DNA from 2 places in the Pantoea sp. S18 genome. Region 1 is predicted to be linked to the other one. Evidence: predicted binding sites of a transcription regulator. Region 1 holds the regulator's gene; the other holds the start of a gene.
The links. Region 1 encodes CRP, which controls carbon source genes, mostly activating them, when cyclic AMP is high. Its sites were predicted from a motif close to ATGTGANNNNNNTCACAT; they were not measured.
Positions count from the first base shown of each region.

Region 2: a site for CRP is predicted at 1,484-1,501, ahead of VIJ98_RS01690 (YjcB family protein). Genes of this name have one in related genera too.

Region 1 is NZ_CP142688.1:3,927,045-3,930,605, forward strand. Features, by position in the region: gene VIJ98_RS18315 (phosphoribulokinase) at 1-585, shown strand, start outside; gene VIJ98_RS18320 (OsmC family protein) at 637-1,041, opposite strand; gene crp (cAMP-activated global transcriptional regulator CRP) at 1,346-1,978, shown strand; gene VIJ98_RS18330 (YccS/YhfK family putative transporter) at 2,037-3,561, shown strand, end outside.
Region 2 is NZ_CP142688.1:377,856-381,416, forward strand. Features, by position in the region: gene VIJ98_RS01680 (polysaccharide biosynthesis C-terminal domain-containing protein) at 1-75, shown strand, start outside; gene VIJ98_RS01685 (ATP-grasp fold amidoligase family protein) at 84-1,034, shown strand; gene VIJ98_RS01690 (YjcB family protein) at 1,091-1,372, opposite strand; gene soxS (superoxide response transcriptional regulator SoxS) at 1,627-2,058, opposite strand; gene soxR (redox-sensitive transcriptional activator SoxR) at 2,157-2,633, shown strand; gene VIJ98_RS01705 (glutathione S-transferase family protein) at 2,677-3,342, shown strand.

The sequences.
Region 1 (3,561 bases):
AAATATCTGCACACCTACGATGAAGCGGTGCCGTGGAATCAGGTGCCGGGTACTTTCACGCCGTGGCAGCCGCTGCCGGAAAACACCGATGTGCTGTTTTATGAAGGCTTGCACGGCGGCGTGGTCACGCAGCAGCAAAATGTGGCGGAGCATGTCGATCTGCTGGTTGGTGTGGTGCCGATTGTTAACCTTGAGTGGATTCAGAAGCTGGTGCGTGACACCGGCGAGCGCGGACATTCACGCGAAGCAGTAATGGATTCGGTGGTACGTTCGATGGAGGATTACATTAACTTCATCACGCCGCAGTTCTCGCGCACCCACATTAACTTCCAGCGCGTGCCGACCGTTGATACCTCAAATCCGTTTGCCGCCCGCGAAATTCCCTCGCTCGACGAAAGCTTCGTGGTGATTCATTTTCGCGGTCTGGAAGGCATCGCGTTCCCCTATCTGCTGGCGATGATTCAGGGATCGTTTATTTCCCACATCAATACGCTGGTGGTGCCGGGCGGCAAAATGGGATTGGCGATGGAGCTGATTATGCTGCCGCTGGTTCAGCGACTGATTGAAGGGAAACGGATTGAGTAGGTTTGGTGCGGGCTGTGAAAAGGGAGGCATGAATGCCTCCCCTACGACCGATTACAACTCGACAACCTCATAGCTGTGGGTAATTTCCACGCCTTTACCAAGCATGATCGCCACCGAGCAATATTTTTCTGCCGACAGGTCAACCGCGCGCGCAACCGCTTTATCGCTCAACGCTTTGCCGCTGACAATAAAATGCAGGTTGATGGTGGTAAAAATGCGTGGCGCCTCTTCACGGCGTTCTGAGGTGAGTTTCACTTCGCAATCGGCCACATCGCTGCGCCCTTTTTGCAGGATCGACACCACATCAATGGCGCTACAGCCGCCTGCGGCCATCAGCACCATCTCCATTGGACTTGGCGCTTTATCACCGGAATTACCGTCCATTAATACCTGATGGCCAGATGAGGATTCTCCGAGAAAGGTAAGACCTTCCACCCATTTCACTCGTGCCTGCATTATTCTCTCTCCTGAAGCGGCGGTTTTGCCGCCAGAGTACGCTTTCACCTGACAAACAGCAATCCAGAGTAATCCCCCTTTTGCTGAAGCGAGACAACACAAGACAGCTCGCAAAAGCTGTGCTACAAACAGTGCTGAAAATATTTTCGTCATCACAGACGAAGGCCGGAAGAATCAAAAGCGTAGCTTAAGAGTCCACCCGGAATAATTTTTCCATTACTGGAAACGCTCGACGATTAAACCGCCTGACAGGGAAAAATGCCCCCTGTATTTTGGGCACGATTACAACAGAGGATAATAGCGAATGGTTCTCGGCAAACCGCAAACAGACCCTACACTCGAATGGTTCCTGTCCCATTGCCATATTCACAAATATCCATCCAAAAGCACGCTCATCCATCAGGGTGAGAAAGCGGAAACGCTGTACTACATCGTAAAAGGTTCCGTAGCGGTACTGATTAAAGATGAAGAAGGCAAAGAGATGATTCTCTCCTACCTCAATCAGGGAGATTTCATCGGCGAACTCGGTCTTTTCGAAGAAGGCCAGGAACGTAGTGCCTGGGTACGTGCGAAGTCTGCCTGCGAAGTGGCTGAAATTTCATACAAAAAATTCCGTCAGCTGATTCAGGTAAACCCGGATATTTTAATGCGACTTTCGTCGCAAATGGCGCGTCGTCTGCAAGTCACATCTGAGAAAGTGGGCAACCTTGCCTTCCTCGATGTAACCGGACGTATCGCGCAAACGCTGCTAAATCTGGCCAAACAGCCAGATGCGATGACTCACCCAGACGGGATGCAAATCAAAATTACCCGTCAGGAGATTGGTCAGATCGTGGGCTGCTCACGCGAAACCGTGGGCCGTATCCTGAAAATGCTGGAAGATCAGAACCTGATCTCCGCACACGGTAAAACCATCGTCGTTTACGGCACCCGCTAATTTCTTCTCACCCACGGCGTGATGGCAACATCGCGCCGTTTCTATTTGCGATGAGCTGATGTGGCGCCGAATCATCTATCATCCCGAAGTTAACTATGCGCTGCGGCAAACGCTGGTGCTGTGCCTGCCTGTGGCTCTCGGCTGGCTGTTTGGCGATCTGCAAAAAGGTCTGCTGTTCTCGTTAGTGCCTGCCTGCTGCAACATGGCGGGGCTGGATACGCCGCACAAACGCTTCTTCAAACGCCTGATTGTGGGTGGTTCGCTGTTTGCCACCGGCAGTTTCCTGATGCAAATCCTTACTGCTTACCAGATTCCGTTGCCGCTGATTTTGCTGGCGCTGCCGCTGCTGATTGGCGTGACCGGCGAAATCGGTCCGCTGCATGCGCGCTTACTGCCCGCAACGCTCATCGCCGCCATCTTTACGCTCAGCTTAGTGGGACGCATGCCGATGTGGGTGCCGCCGCTGCTCTACATCGGCGGCACGCTGTGGTACGGCTTATTCAACTGGTTCTGGTTCTGGCTGTGGAAAGAGCAGCCGATGCGCGAATCGCTCAGCCTGCTGTTCCGCGAGCTGGCCGATTATTGCGATGCCAAATATACCTTACTGACGCAGCTGACCGATCCAGAAAAAGCGCTGCCACCGCTGCTGGCGCGTCAGCAAAAGGCGGTCGATCTCATCACCACCTGCTACCAGCAAATGCATATGCTGTCGGCCAGCCGCGATAACAGCCACAAACGCCTGACGCGCGCTTTCCAGGTGGCGCTGGATTTACAGGAACACATCTCGGTGAGTTTGCATCAGCCTGAAGAGGTGCAGAGGCTGGTTGAAGAGAGCCACGCCGAAGCGGTGATTCGCTGGAACGCCAAAATCATCTCGGCGCGACTGCGCGTGCTGGCGGATGCGATTCTCTACCATCAGCTGCCAGACCGTTTCCACATGGAGAAACAGCTCGGCGCGCTGGAGAAAATTGCGCGCCAGCATCCGGATAATCCGGTCGGTAACTTCTGCCTGTATCACTTCAGCCGCATCGCCCGCGTATTGCGTACGCAGAAGCCGCTCTACACGCGTGACCTGATGGCCGATCGCCAGCGCCGTTTGCCGCTGTTGCCGGCGCTGCGCAGTTATCTGTCATTCAAATCCACCGCGTTGCGCACGGCGGCACGCTTCGCCGTGATGCTGATGTTTGGCAGCTCGCTGGCGCTGTTCTTCAACATCCCCAAACCTTACTGGATTCTGATGACCATCATGTTCGTCAGCCAGAACGGTTACAGCGCGACGCGCGTGCGCATCCAGCACCGTGCACTGGGCACCTTTGCCGGTTTGCTGATCGCCGCCGCCTCGTTACGGCTGGCGGTGCCGGAATCAATCACGCTGCTGTTTATGCTGGGGATCACGCTGGCGAGTTATCTGATTACGCGTAAATATTACGGCTGGTCGATGATTGGCTTCACCGTCACGGCGGTGTATTCGCTGCAGCTGCTGTCGCTCAACGGCGCACAGTTTCTGCTGCCGCGCATGATGGATACCTTGATGGGCTGCTTGATTGCCTTCGCCGGGATGATTTGGCTGTGGCCGCAGTGGC
Region 2 (3,561 bases), 750 kb from region 1:
ATGAATTACTTCTTCAAAAACGGCGTCATCCAAAAAATCCAGGTTTCCTCACTCAACTACAAAACCTACAAATGAGGTCAGATATGCTCAAGTTGAAAGATGAACTCAGAAGAAGCGTGCAGTACTTCATCAAGAAGATGCCCTGGGCATACCAGGATCGTATCTACTATTTTCATAAGTTCCGCAAACTACCCAATTTGCGTGAGCCGAAAGTGTTTAACGAGAAGGTGCTGTACCGCAAATTCATCCATGGCGATTATCAGATGTATGGTCGTCTGTCGGACAAATATTCGGTGCGCGAATATATCGCCGAGAAAGTGGGCAGCGAATACCTGATCCCGCTGGTGTACGAGACCAGCGATCCCAGCTCTTTGCACACGCTGCCGAGCTGGAAAAATACCGTCATCAAGCCGAATCACGCCTCTAACATGGTAGAGATCCTGCTGGAAGAGCCGGATGCGCTGAAGAAGCAGCAGATTATTAGCGATTGCCATCGCTGGCTGAAGACCGATTTCGCCAACGAAGCGCGTGAGATTCACTATCGCTACATCAAGCCACGCATTCTGGTGGAGCAGTACATTGGCGATGGTAAATCGGCGCCGATTGACTACAAGTTCCACATGTTCAACAAGCGCGACGGCAGCTTTGAGTATGTGTTGCAGGTGATCTACAACCGCTGCAATCCGCTGTTGTCGATGAACTTTTACGTCAACAACCTCAACGAGGCGTATCACAAAATTCGTGATACCGGCCTGGACGTGACGCCACAAATGGCCTCGTTGCAGCACGCGTTGGCGTTGAGTAAAAAGCTGGCGAGTGATTTCGATTATGTGCGCGTGGATTGGTACATTGATAAAGAGCAGATCTACTTCGGCGAGTTGACCTTTACGCCAGGCGCGGGTTTGGTGACCGGTCTGGATCGCGGGCTCAATCAGATGATGGGTGATATGTGGATTCAGGATCGTCGCGGTACGAAGATACCGGGCATCACGGTGACGGAAGTAACCATTCCGGCCGTATTGAAGAAAATTTAAGTATCACACAGCAAAATAAAAAACCCCGCTTCGGCGGGGTTTTTTATTGGCTGCGATTAAGGCATTGGCCAATCAGTTGGCGTCTGGCTCATCACTTCAATAAAGGCGTTTTTGGAGATTTCCATAAAGTTATGCAGATTTTCCATGCTCAGCGTGATACCGAGCAGGCCAGTAACAAACCAGCAGGACATGCCTACGCCGATGCCACCGCACAGCAGTGCCATCACGTGATGACTGTTCTGACGCAGTCGAATTTTCATGGTGCTGGCGAAGAACATCATTACCGCACTCAGGAGTTCCCAGCGCATAACAATCAAACTGGTGGTTAAGGTGGCCATCTGCAAAAACCTCTTAGAATCAGTGATATCCCCGACATTCAATCGACATCACTGGCGGCGAAGAAGGAAGGTCAGGGAAGTCCTTCAGGCCGTCTTACTGAATACAGGAAAGTGTGACTTGGCTCACATTATATCACTCGATTTTAAATTTTGAACAAAATTTATACCTGGTATGGTAGAAAGATTTTTATCGAACTGGAGGTAAAAGCAGGCAGGAAAAGCGAGGTGCGCCCGCAAGGGGCGCGCAGAAAAGGTTAGCTAACCGGGCAGCACTCGCCGGTTGTACGCTGGGCAAAACTGGTCATGTTGTTGTCTGCACAGTCAAAACTGAGCAAGCGCGGACGCTGAATCATCGCCTGACGACGCATAGTGTGACGATAAGCGGTTGGCGTTTGCGAGAACTGACGGCGGAACACGCGCGAAAAGGTCTGCTGCGAGTCATAACCGTATTGCATCGCGATATCGAACACCGGACGCTGAGTTTGACGCAGCGCTTCAGCGGCCAGCGTCAGACGACGTTCGCGAATATAGCCACCCAGCGTTTGTTTCGTGACGGCACGGAACATACGCTGCAGGTGCCATTTTGAGTAACCTGATTTTGCCGCGACTTCATCAATAGACAGCGCTTTATCCAGATTCTGATCGATCCAGTTGGACAGCGAATGAATGATTTCCTGTTGCATCATAGCCTCATCCTTCTGATGTTTTTTGCCTGGTGAGAAATTCGAAGTTTTGCTGGGGTGCGAGTATAATTCCTCAAGTTAACTTGAGGTAAAGGCCCTAAATGAAAAAAGAACGCAATTACCCGAAGCCGGTTTTAACGCCGGGCGAAGTGGCGAAGCGCAGCGGCGTGGCGGTGTCGGCGCTGCACTTTTATGAGACCAAAGGATTGATTTTCAGCTCGCGCAACGGCGGCAATCAACGCCGCTACAGCCGTGACGTGCTGCGTCGCGTAGCTATCATCAAAATCGCACAACGCATTGGCATTCCGCTGGCGACGGTGAGCGACAGCCTGACGCATGTGCCGGCCAATAAGCGCATGTCGACGCAGGAGTGGGACGCGCTGACGCAACACTGGCGCGAGGAGCTGGATAAACGCATCGAAACCCTGACGCGCTTGCGTAACGATCTGGATGGCTGCATTGGCTGCGGCTGTTTATCGATGCGCGATTGCCCGCTGCGCAATCCGGGTGACCGCCTGGGCGAGCAAGGTTCGGGCGCGGTGCTACTCGATCCGGAACAAGACGAGCAAAAACGTTAATCGACTATACTTGGCGGAACACTTTTACCGGCAAGGAAACCGTATGATCACCGTTCACCATCTGGAAAACTCCCGCTCGCATCGCGTGTTATGGCTACTGGAAGAGCTCGCGGTGCCTTACCAAATCAAACGCTATCAACGTGAAAACACTCTGCTGGCCCCCGATTCCTTAAAGAAAGTGCATCCGCTAGGGAAATCACCGGTGATTACCGACGGCAATCGCGTGATTGCCGAGTCAGGCGCGATTCTCGAATACCTGCAACTCAAATACGACAGCGAGCATCAGTTGGCGTTGAGTCATGAAGATGAACAGATTCAGGCGCGTTACTGGCTGCATTACGCGGAAGGATCGCTGATGCCGCTGCTGGTAATGAAGCTGGTGTTTGCGCAGTTTGGCAAAAAGCCGGTGCCGTGGCTGCTGCGTCCGGCTGGCATCGCATTGAGTAAAGGGATTCAGAAAGCCTGGCTGAACAAGCAGCTGGCATTGCACGGCAGCGTGATTGAAGAACATCTCACGCAGCATCCATTTTTTGCCGGTTCACGTTTTAGCATCGCCGACGTGCAGATGAGCTTCCCGCTGCTGGCACTGCAGTTACGTGGTTCGCTGCGCGATACGCCCGCCACCGCCCGCTGGCTGGAAACCATGCAGCAGCGCGCTGCCTGGCAACGTGCGATTCAGCAGGGTGGCGCGATTCAATTGCAGAGTTGATTGCGGCAAGGTCGCCATGAATGGCGACCCTACGGGGCGGATGCCTGAATTTATCCTGTCATGCCCGCGATTAGTAGTTGAAAACCCCATGGCAAACGCCAGATAATCGTTTGCCTTTTTTCCGCGTCCCCTTTTACGGCCTGGAATACGCGGCGACGTAAACGTTTGCCTGGATTTTCATCATGAAAATCCGCCATCAGGGAACAGCAAACGTGCGCC